2 regions of the Erwinia sp. GW821-FHT03D09 genome follow, and region 1 is predicted to be linked to the other one. Evidence: predicted binding sites of a transcription regulator. Region 1 holds the regulator's gene; the other holds the start of a gene.

Region 1 (6,001 bases):
ATATCACAACGGGTTTTCCATCGTTTGAAGCGCTAATTTTTTAGCCGCTTTACGCTGAATCAGGAAACCTATCGTAACAAGTAAAATGGTCAGTAACATGACACGCACGGTGGTTTCTAGCGGTGATTCAATCCAGGTTGAAACAGCCAGACTGGCGATAAAGCACAGACCGAGCTGCAGCATATTTTGTAATGCGGCGGCTTTCCCCGTTGCCTGCGGGAACGGCAGCAGGGCGCTGGACACCACCACCGGATAAATTGCGCCACTGGCCATCGACATGACGCAGAACGGCGTGAGCAGACTGTACAAAGATGGCGCCTGCTGCTGTGCGGCAATAAATAGCACGATAACCCCCAGGCTAAAGCACAGCAGCATCCACGGCAGCAGCTGCCCGCCGGAGAAACGATTAAGCAGTGCACGGCAGCCAAAGCCACCAATCAGAAAGGCGATGGTCTGCGGCACATAGCTCAGGCCGATATCGGCAGGAGACAGACCCAGATTGCCGAGGATAAACGGTGAACCGGTCAGCCAGGCAAAGAAGCTGGCGGAGCAGGCGGCGAACACCAGCACGTTACCGCTGTATACCGGGGACTTCAGCAGCGTCAGGAAACCAGGGGCCGGACCATTGGGTGCCGCTTTCTCAGCGGATTTACGGCCAGAAAGGCGCAGCGTGGGGATCAGCAATATTACGCTAATCAGCAGCAGCGCGACAAAGATCGCTCGCCAGGAAAAATGTTCAAGTAGCCAGGCACCCAGCAGCGGTGCCAGCGCCGGTGAAAGCGCAACCAGCGGCATAATGGTGGCGAATACGCGTTTTGCCTGCTCGGCGCTGTAGCGATCGACAACCAGGGCCTGCCAGCTTACGGCTGCGGCACACACACCCACAGCCTGCAGGAAACGGAAAAACAGCAGCCACGGAGCGGAATGCACCCACATCATGGCAGCACAGCCGATAGCGAACATCCCCAGCCCCACCAGCAGCACGGGCTTGCGGCCAAGGCGGTCGGACAGTGTTCCCCAAATCAGCTGTGCGCAGGCGAAGCCGGCAAGGAAGATGCTCAGGCTGGCGCTGATAACGCCAGAACCGGTGGCAAGATCCTGCTGCATCTCACCAAAAGCGGGCAGGTACATATCGGTAGCAAGGAAACCCAGCATGCTCAGCATAGCCAGATAAACGATAAAGAATTTTGAAGGCATAGTTTACTCGTACAGGGCAGTTTTTTATCGCAGGGAGTGTAAAGGGATGCACTTACGCTTGTGAAACGCTAATATTCGTCAGTTCCATTGAAAAAATTTGCAGGCAAAGTGATGTGGTCAGAACATTCTCTGGAAGTGATTGAAGCCGTTGCCAGAACTGGCAGCTTTACTGCCGCAGCGGCTGAGCTTCACCGCGTGCCTTCTGCGGTAAGCTATACCGTACGCCAGCTAGAGCAGTGGCTGGCCGTCAGCCTGTTTGAACGACGCCATCGCGATGTGGTGTTGACCGAGGCCGGGCGAGTATTTAGCGAGGAAGGGCGTTTTGTTATCAAAAAAATGCTTGCCACGCGTCGCCGCTGTCAGCAGGTGGCTAACGGCTGGCGAGGTCAGATTAATATCGCCGTTGACCGCATTGTCAGACCGCAGCGTACCCGCCAGCTTATCGTCGATTTCTACCGTCATTTCCCCGATATGGAACTGCATATCTTCCCTGAGGTGTTTAACGGCGTGTGGGATGCGCTGGCGGATGGCCGCGTTGATGTGGCGATTGGTGCCACCCAGGCTGTGCCGGTCGGCGGACGCTTCGCCTTCCGCGATATGGGTAGCCTTAACTGGCGCTGTGTGGTAAAGGCGGGGCATCCCCTGTTGCACCAGACAAGCCCGCTCAGCGACGATCTGCTGCGCGAATGGCCATCGCTGACGCTGGAGGACACGTCGCGATCGCTGCCAAAGCGTAATACCTGGACGCTGGATAATCAGCGTCGGCTGGTGGTTCCTGACTGGGACAGCGCGATTGACTGTCTGCGGGCCGGACTGTGCGTCGGCATGATCCCGGGGCACTTTGCCCGGGGGTGGATCGCAGAAGGGGGCGTTGCGGAACTGACGCTGGCAAACCCGTTCCCGATCAGCCCATGTTGCCTGAGCTGGTCGGAACAAAGTGCGTCACCGGCGCTGAACTGGCTGCTCGATTACGTCGGCGACAGCGATACGCTTAATGCTGAATGGCTGAGTGAACCGTCCGCCTGAGCGAACGGGATTAGCGGCGATAGTCGCGGAACGGGCCGTCGGCAACGGAGCGCCGTTCAATCAGGGACGGATGAACTTCAATGGTCTGCGGTTCTTCACGCTTGCTGGTGATGCGATCGAACAGCATATCAAACGCGGTTTCTCCCAGCCTTTCTTTCGGCTGATGCACCGTGGTCAGCGCCGGTGTGAAATAGCGGGCGTTGCGCACGTTATCATAACCGATCACCGAAATATCCTGCGGAACGCGCAGGCCCATCTCATCTGCGGCACAAATTGCGCCCATAGCCATCACGTCGCCGCCGCAGAAGATGGCAGTAGGGCGCTGTTTCTGCCCCAGAATCTGCTGCATGGCGCGATAACCGGATTCAGGTTCAAAGTCGCCCTGGACCAGCCACTCTTCGCGCAGGGTAATCCCGGCTTCGTTCAGCGCTTTGAGGAATCCGGCATGGCGTCCGCCGCCGGTGTTGCGCTCCAGCTGTCCAGGAATGGCACCGATATCACGGTGACCACGCTCAATAAGATAACGCCCGGCCAGATAGCCGCCTTCAAAGGCGTTATCCAGTACTGTATCGGTGAAATCACCGCGCGATTCGCCCCAGTCCATCACCACCATCGGGATATTGCGGTGGTCTTCCAGCATCGAGATTAATGAATCCGGATACTCAGAGCACATTACCAGCAGCCCGTCCACGCGCTTCTGCGCCATCATCGACAGGTAAGCCTGCTGTTTGTGCAGGTCGTTGTGCGCATTCCCAAGGATCAGGGTATAGCCTTTGGCAAAGCAGCGGTTTTCCACGGCTTCAATAATTTCGGCAAAATAGGGCGCTTCGCTGGATGTTGCCAGCAGGCCGATGGTTTTGGTGTGGTTAACCTTCAGACTACGTGCCACGGCGCTGGGGGAATAGTGCAATTCCTTAATTGCTGCCCACACGGCTTCACGAGTCTCTTCGGCTACAAAGCGCGTTTTATTAATTACGTGGGAAACCGTGGTTGTTGAAACCCCGGCTCGCTTTGCCACATCCTTAATTGTTGCCATTAAACTTATGCTCCTGGTGTTATCGTAACTATTTGATAACAGGTTGGTTAAACGTTTGCCTGGGTGCGGCCTTTTCCCGCCAGACCAAAGTGGTTTAGATGTTGCCGCAACGGGTCGGAAAGGGGAAAAAATCGTCCGTAGAGTGACTGCAGAGCTGGCAAAAACCGTTTCCGCTGCTGTTGCGCAACGGAAAAGAGGAATTCTAACAAGGCTGCGCAGAGAAAACGAGATTTTTACGGGGAACTGTGAGAAAATCTTTGTGCATACATTTTACAGGGTTATTAAGGAGAGACGATGAGTACCGATCTGAAATTCTCACTGCTGACCACGGTGGGTGCGCTACTGATGATTATTGCATTTAGCTTCACGGCTATTCTGTACTAAGAAAATCGGGAGGAGCATGGCTCCTCCCGATTAGCAATGAGTCCTGACGGTCCGCGTTGCGCAATCAGCGAATCGTTTTCGGCGTCATCATTCGGCGTGCACCAATGTAATGCTCCTGCCAGTAATCATCGCCCAGCGTGCTTACCTGAATATCTTTGCCGGTTCTCGGTGACTGAATGAATTTCCCACCGCCAAGATAAACGCCAACGTGATCGGCAGTACCGCGTCCGCTGATGCGGAAGAACACCAAATCGCCTTTTTCCAGCTTGTCGCGTTTGATTGGTGCAGCATCACGCAGGTGATACATCTCATTCGCCGTGCGCGGGATCTTAAACTTCACCAGGTCTTTATAGGCGTACCACACCAGGCCGCTACAGTCGAAACCGGTCGAGGGTGAGGCGCCGCCCCACTGGTAGGGTTTACCTAACTGGCCCATCAGCTTGTTCATCGCTGTTTCACGCGCTTTCTGATAGCGTGCGCGGTGTGCCTTGCTCAACTTCAACGGCGATTCAGGGGACTCAACTTCACCATTCTCGATAGCGCGCAGCGTGCCTTTCTTACCTTTTTTCGTCTGCAAAGAGGCGAGACGCTCGCGACCATAGCGCTTTTTCTCCATCTTGCCGATGCGGGTGGTTTTCACTTCGCGTGAAGCGGTGGCTTCCTGGCTCTTCTTCAGTTTTGCCTTCTGGGTAGCAGAAACTTTGTTTTTCTTAAGCGCTGGCGCTTTGTTTTTTTTAATGAGAGGTTCTTTGACTTTCTTCGTGGCGGCAGCTTTCACCGGGCGACGCTTGCGGCGTTCATCTTTACGCGCAGAGTTGTGGTCAACTTTATGTTGGTTAGCGTTAACGGGAGCATGAGGCGATGCATGCGCCATATTAAAGAACAGCTGGGCAAGGGCCAGCATGCTAAGCGTGATGATTAAACGCAACGTTCCCATTAACAGTTAAACTCAGTGTAATGACCGCATGGCAATCGAAAAAGAATTCTGCAATTTGCAGGGGTTAGGGCAATTCTAATCTAACTTCTTAACAAAAGGTAAGGTGTTTTTTGTTTCAATAAGACAGATTAAGTAAATGATGAATTATTAAGCGTAATCAGCTGTTTAACTCAACAAAAAAAAGTAATCTAACATCGAGAAACGCTGCAACGATGATAGGAAAATGTTATTTTGTTTTCATAATTTTGCATTTTGTTGCGTTCTGTTCATCAGCGCTGCGTAAAATGTCGTTTTCAACGGCGGAGCAGAATCGCTACAATAACTAAACACGAAGTATCGTACTGAGGAAGTCATTTATGAGTACTGTTGAAAAAATTCAGCGTCAGATCGCAGAAAACCCAATCCTGCTGTATATGAAAGGTTCTCCAAAGCTGCCAAGCTGTGGTTTCTCCGCACAGGCCGTACAGGCTCTTTCCGCCTGTGGTGAACGTTTTGCCTACGTTGATATCCTGCAGAACCCGGATATTCGTGCAGAAATGCCGGCCTACGCTAACTGGCCTACCTTCCCACAGCTGTGGGTTGACGGCGAGCTGGTCGGTGGCTGCGATATCATTATCGAAATGTTCCAGCGCGGTGAACTGCAGCAGCTGATCAAAGAGACTGCGCAGAAATACCCTGCACCAGCTGCTGAATAAGCCGCTGGCAATAAAAAACCCTGCATCGCAGGGTTTTTTTTGTCTGCGCGGTAGTTAATGCACGCCGCAAAGTCAATACGGTTCAGGACTCTGCTTCCGGCACCGCAAGCGGCCAGCCGCCCAGACGTTTCCAGCGGTTGACCAGCTCACAGAATAAATCTGCCGTTTGCGTGGTGTCGTACAGCGCAGAGTGCGCCTGACTACTGTCAAAGGTGATTCCGGCCGCGATACAGGCTTTGGCCAGCACGGTTTGCCCAACCACCAGCCCGCTGAGTGCAGCGGTATCGAAGGTGACAAACGGATGGAAGGGATTACGCTTCAGGCTGGCACGCTCGGCGGCGGCGTTCATAAAATTCAGATCGAATGTAGCGTTATGCGCCACCATAATGGCTCGGCTGCATCCGGTGTCCTTAATCCCTTTACGAACCAGCTTAAAAATGGCGTGCAGCGCTTCATACTCGCTGACGGCACCGCGCAGGGGATTGCTGGGATCGATGCCGTTAAAGGCCAGCGCTTCCGGCTGTAAAACTGAACCGACAAAAGGCTCTACGTGAAAATGCAGGGTTTCATCTTTCTCCAGCCAGCCATCTTCATTCATTTTTAAGGTAACGGCGGCGATTTCCAGCAGCGCGTTCGTTTTGGCATCAAATCCCGCAGTTTCCACGTCAATCACTACCGGATAGAAACCGCGAAAGCGGCTGCTCAGAGTATTCAGTTCATTTAATT
Region 2 (6,001 bases), on a different contig from region 1:
TTTTCTGCCAGAGCACGCTTTGTAACAGGATCTGCGGCCAGAACTGCCACACCAGCAGCGCACAGGCCAACAGTACAATGATCAGCAGATACAGCGGCCACAGCTGCCGCCAGCTACGTGCCTGCGTAGACAGGATATTTACTGACATACCAGCGTGACCGTCTGGGCAAACTGGCGGCCCAAATCCATCTCTTCCGCTGGCGCATCCGCTTTATCCAGCGACAGCGCATACGCCTGCATTGATGCGTCAGGTTTTGGCGTTTTCAGTTCAAAGTGGCATTGTTTCGCCAGTTCATCAGGGATTTTCAACGATTTTTCCGAGTCGTAATACATATCAACAAAGTAGGTCGGGTCAAAGGTGGAGAAGACGAAGCGCTGCCCCTTAAGCGGCTGCGGATGCGCCAGCGGCAGCACGAATTCCAGCACCGCCCGGTGTCCCTGCCGCGACAGATGATACTCCGGCGGCAGATTTTCAAATTTCACCGGCTGTTTTTGATACCAGAACTCGGTGAAGTAGTGCTGACCCAGTACGTTAGCCATCACTTCGGCCGCCAGTTTCTTCCAGATAACCGAGCCGGGTTTAGCGTCGGCAGCGTCATACAGCAGATCGGCGGAGGTAATTTCATCCATAACCCAGCGCATTCTCAGCCCGGTAATATTGTCACCCTGGTGGAGCAGCGTGGTTTGCATATCAATAAAGCTGTGCGGATGCGACCACGCCGCCGGCACGGAACCCACAACCAGCATCAGCCCAATAATGTATCTGTTATAACGTAACAAATCTAACCCCATTCCAGGATTTCCCGATTATTTTTGTGACCTGTCTTTAAAAGCGCCGAATAAACGTCTACAGACTCTCCACAGCCGCAAAGAGTCAGGCTAGGATTAACACAATATACGTTTAGCGGGGGCGCAGATGACGAGTGATTACTCACCAGAAACCTCTGTTTTTTCCCGTCAGCAACGGCGCTGCCACCTCATTTTAATGCTTTGTCTTCCTGAACCTGCCGTTACGTTGGAGATGTACTGCCAGCTCAACGGGGTAGAAGACGCGGTAGCCCGGCAAGATATAGCGGAGGTTACGCTGGAGATCCAGCGTTATCACCAGCTGATTATCGAACAGGATCGGCAGGGAGTACTAAAGCTGATCGGCGCACAGCTAAATCAGCGCCTGTGTCTGCTGCACGGTTTACGCCGGGCACTGCGGCTGTCCCCTGATTTTGTCTGCCACTATTTCACTGCAAAGATTAAACACCGCCTGCAGCGTAACGAGGTCAGCAAGGCGCTGTATGATGAGCATAATTTACAGGCGCTGATCCAGCACTGCTCCCGGCAGCTTATGCGGGAGTTTAACGCGCGCGACCGCCACTTTTTGCAAATATACCTGCAGTACTCCCTCGCCCATGACGGCCTGGTGGACTTTAATCCTGAGCAGGCAAGCTGGCTGAGCGCCAAAACAGAGTACGTACTGGCGCAGGAGATCCTTCGCTGCTGGCATCGGCAGGGTTATCAGCAAACCTCTGCAGATGATGCCATCCCGCTGGCATTGCTGTTTAGCCAGCTGCACATTCCCAACGTCAGCCAGACGGTTGGTGAATATGAAGCCCGACTATTGCTGGCGATTAAACAGCTTATCCTCCGCTTTCAGCAGCTGTCAGGTATGCAGTTCAGCTGTCATGAAGAACTGTGCGCCCAGCTGTTCAGCCATCTGGCGCAGGCGCTGGAGCGAGTACGGTTCGCCGTAGGGATTGATCACACTCTGGTGGAAGACGTGGCGCGACAGTATCCGCGCCTGCTGCGAACGACGCGTGCCGCGCTGGTTGAATTCGAACAGCAGTTCTCGATGCGATTTTCTGAAGAAGAGCTGGGCCTGACGGCCATTATCTTTGGCGCCTGGCTGATGCAGGAGAACGCTCTGCAGGAAAAGCAGGTGCTGCTGCTGACCGGCTATGACAGCGAACTCGAACGCTGCGTTGAACAGCAGCTGCGCGAGCTGACGCTGCTGCCGTTAAATATCAAATATTTGACGGTGGATGACTATCAGCGTAACAGTGCACCAAAGGGAATTTCGCTGGTGATCACCCCCTATGTCACCACGCTGCCGCTGTTCTCACCGCCGCTGATCCACGCGGAGCTGCCGCTGGGCGAGCACCAGCAGCGCAGCATCCGGGCGCTGCTTGAGTCATAGCTAACGAACGTTTGGCCGCACGAACAGGGCCGGAACCACCAGTAGCGCCATCACCCAGAAAACTCCGCCCTGCAGGTGTTGGAACAGCACGCCGCAGATCATGGTCATAATGGCAATACCGCCACCCATCGCCAGCGCCGAGTAAAGAGACTGCAGGCGGATCACTTCCGCTCCCTCCCGGGAGGCCATAAAGCGCATTGCCGCCAGATGGCAAACGGTGAAACTGCCACAGTGTAGGATCTGTGCCACAATCAGCCAGCCCAGATCGGTAGTGGCTGCCATCAGGCTCCAGCGAACAATCGCCGCAATGCCGGAGAGCAGCAGCAGATCCCTCGCACTCCAGCGGCGAAACAGTCGGTTGCTGGAGGCAAAAATGACAATCTCAGCCACGACGCCCAGCGACCACAAATAACCCACGACGCTGGCCGAATAGCCCGCCTGCTGCCAGTAGATTGCGCTAAAACCATAATAGGCCGCATGCGCTCCCTGCATCAGCGTCACGCACAGCATAAAGCGCCAGACGGCATTTTCACGTAGCATCTGTAGCCACACCTGCCAGCCAGCGTGGCTGCCCTGCTTAGAGGTGCCCTGCGGCATCACCGCCGGACGCAGCAGCATGCCCGCCAGCATCGCGCCGCAGCCTGCGCACAGCAGCATCAGAATCGCCTGGTAAGAGAATTGATTGACCAGTACACCGGTCAATGCCGAGCTGATAACAAACGCCAGCGATCCCCACAGCCGCACCGGTCCGTAGGGCAGCGCGATTTGCCGCTGCCAGGTGGCAGCCAGCGCATCGCTCAGCGGCACCAGCGGTGAGAACACAAGGTTAAAGCCCACCATCACGAAAAGCAGCCAGAGCCACTGCGAACCGAAGCAGAACCCCAGCGCAAACAGCAGGGTAATCAGTGCCAGCAGGCGCAATGCATTGACCAGCTGAGAGGGATTTGTGACGCGCGAGGCAATCAGCAGGCTACCCGTAAAGCGGGCAATCATGCCGCAGCCCAGCAGCAGACCTATCTGTTCAGGCTTCATGCCACTGCCTTCCAGCCAGACACCCCAAAATGGCAGGTATACGCCGTAGGCAAAGAAATAAGTGAAGTAGCCCAGCCCCAGCCAGTACGTCGATCGTATCGTCATGTTCCGTCCGACAGAATAAGTTTCGGCGGTACTCTACACTGTGCTGATGGATAAAAAAATAACGGGGCACTGATGTGCCCCGTTATCTGTGTGACGGCTCGCAGTTAATGGACTGCTAGCGGATTATGCGTATACCGGGAAGCGGGCGCAGATATCCAGAACCTGCTTCTTCACGCGCTCGCTGACGCCTTCGTCATTGATATTGTCAAGAATATCGCTGATCCAGCCAGCCAACTCGCGAACTTCGGCTTCTTTGAAACCGCGACGGGTTACCGCCGGAGAACCAATACGGATACCGGAAGTCACAAACGGGCTCTTCGGATCGTTAGGTACGCTGTTTTTGTTGACGGTGATGTTAGCGCGGCCCAGAGCGGCATCGGCTTCTTTACCGGTCAGGTTTTTGTCAACCAGATCCAGCAGGAACAGGTGGTTATGGGTGCCGCCGGAAACCACGTTGTAGCCACGTTCCAGGAACACTTCAACCATCGCTCGTGCGTTTTTAGCAACCTGCTGCTGGTAGGTTTTGAACTCTGGCTCCATCGCTTCTTTGAACGCCACCGCTTTACCGGCGATAACGTGCATCAGAGGACCACCCTGGCCGCCAGGGAAGACCGCAGAGTTCAGCTTCTTATACAGATCTTCGGCGCCGCCCTGCGCCAGGATCAGACCACCGCGCGGGCCCGCCAGGGTTTTGTGGGTGGTAGAAGTCACGATGTGTGCGTGAGGAACCGGGTTAGGGTAAACGTCGGCGGCAATCAGGCCCGCAACGTGAGCCATATCCACAAACAGGTATGCACCAACGCTGTCGGCGATTTCACGCATTTTAGCCCAGTCACACACGCCGGAGTATGCGGAGAAGCCGCCTACGATCATTTTCGGCTGGTGCTGTTTAGCCAGCTCGGCCAGCTCGTTGTAGTCGATTTTGCCGGTTTCATCGATGCCGTAAGGAATGACTTTATACAGTTTACCGGACAGGTTAACCGGGGAACCGTGAGTCAGGTGACCACCGTGCGCCAGGTTCATACCCAGAATCGTATCGCCCGGCTGCAGCAGCGCGGTGTAAACCGCAAAGTTCGCCTGTGAACCGGAATGCGGCTGCACGTTGGCATAGTCGGCACCGAACAGCGCTTTAGCGCGGTCAATAGCCAGCTGCTCAACGATATCCACGTACTCACAGCCACCGTAGTAGCGTTTACCCGGATACCCTTCGGCATATTTGTTAGTCAGCTGGGACCCCTGAGCCTGCATTACACGTGGGCTGGTATAGTTTTCTGAAGCAATCAGCTCGATGTGCTCTTCCTGACGCACTTTCTCCTGCTCCATCGCCTGCCATAAATCGGCATCGTAATCGGCAATGTTCATATCACGCTTTAACATCTGCATCTCCTGACTCAACTGACTTTAATAAGGAACGTGAGGGTGTGGTCAACAGTTTAAACTGTTACCCAGCCGTTGAATAGCGCCATGACCGCCTTTTTGCGCAAACGATTGGCTTCAGAGCCAGCAAGGCTTAGATATCATTTTTACAAGCAGTTGGTTACGGAGTTTTCCTCATTATCAACTTGCAGCTTATTCATTAAGCCCCTGTTATCAGCACGGATAAATAACCACTGATATTGAAGGTGTATTTACAATGCAACCACTCGTCAATCAAATGCATTTGAAATACACGTTATAAGATTAGGGGGTTCACCATGCTAGATAATCAGACCATTGCCACCGTCAAATCCACCCTTCCCGCTATTCTCGAGCTTGGACCACGCCTGACGGCCCACTTTTACGATCGCATGTTCAGCCATAATCCCGAACTGAAAGATATTTTTAATATGAGCAATCAGCGCAACGGCCACCAGCGGGAAGCGCTGTTTAACGCCGTCTGTGCCTACGCCAGTAATATTGATAATCTGGCGGCGCTCGGCCCCGCCGTGGAGAAAATTGCCCAAAAACATACCAGCTTTGCCATCCGACCCGAGCAATACAACATTGTCGGTACTCACTTACTGGCCAGCATCGATGAGATGCTGCATCCGGGTGAAGAGGTTCTTGAGGCCTGGGGCAAAGCCTATGGCGTGCTGGCCGGGATCTTCGTGCAGCGTGAAGAGCAGATCTATGAACTCTCCGAGCAAAAACCCGGTGGCTGGAGGGGAACGCGAGAATTCATCATTAGCGAAATCACACCACAAAGTTCGGTAATCACAAGCTTTGTGCTGACCCCGGCTGACGGCCAGCCGGTAGCGGGCTATCGCGCCGGGCAATATCTTGCCCTTTGGGTGGACGATCCTTCTTTTGAAAATAAAGAAATTCGTCAGTATTCACTCACTCGCTCACCCAATGGCAAAAATTACCGGCTTGCCGTACGTCATGAAAAGGGCGGAACGATGTCCAGCTGGCTGCATCAGCAGAAGGTGGGCACGCATCTGCGCGTTGCTCCACCGGCCGGTGATTTCTTCCTGGACGTGAAGCCGGAAACCCCGGTCACGCTGATCTCGGCGGGTGTAGGGCTGACGCCAATGCTGGCGATGCTGCATCAGCTGGCAGAGAACCGACATCCGTCGCCGGTACAATGGTTCCATGCCGCCGATAACGGCAGCACGCACGCTTTTGCCAAAGAGGTCACGGAAACCGGAAATCATCTGCCAGGGTTTACGCAGCATATCTGGTACAGCCATCCCACAG

The links. Region 1 encodes PurR, which represses purine synthesis genes. Its sites were predicted from a motif close to CANGCAAACGTTTGCNTG; they were not measured.
Region 2: the regulator PurR is predicted to act here: its motif matches at 4,803-4,820, upstream of glyA (serine hydroxymethyltransferase).

Annotation. Positions count from the first base shown of each region.
Region 1 is NZ_JBWKUK010000001.1:99,513-105,513, forward strand. Features, by position in the region: gene punC (purine nucleoside transporter PunC) at 4-1,197, opposite strand; gene punR (DNA-binding transcriptional activator PunR) at 1,309-2,223, shown strand; gene purR (HTH-type transcriptional repressor PurR) at 2,234-3,259, opposite strand; gene cydH (cytochrome bd-I oxidase subunit CydH) at 3,554-3,643, shown strand; gene AC07U6_RS00545 (C40 family peptidase) at 3,708-4,571, opposite strand; gene AC07U6_RS00550 (Grx4 family monothiol glutaredoxin) at 4,937-5,275, shown strand; gene rnt (ribonuclease T) at 5,358-6,001, opposite strand, start outside.
Region 2 is NZ_JBWKUK010000008.1:82,052-88,052, reverse strand. Features, by position in the region: gene AC07U6_RS09705 (nickel/cobalt transporter) at 1-148, opposite strand, end outside; gene AC07U6_RS09700 (DUF1007 family protein) at 139-747, opposite strand; gene csiE (stationary phase inducible protein CsiE) at 917-2,188, shown strand; gene AC07U6_RS09690 (3-phenylpropionate MFS transporter) at 2,189-3,325, opposite strand; gene glyA (serine hydroxymethyltransferase) at 3,449-4,702, opposite strand; gene hmpA (NO-inducible flavohemoprotein) at 5,020-6,001, shown strand, end outside.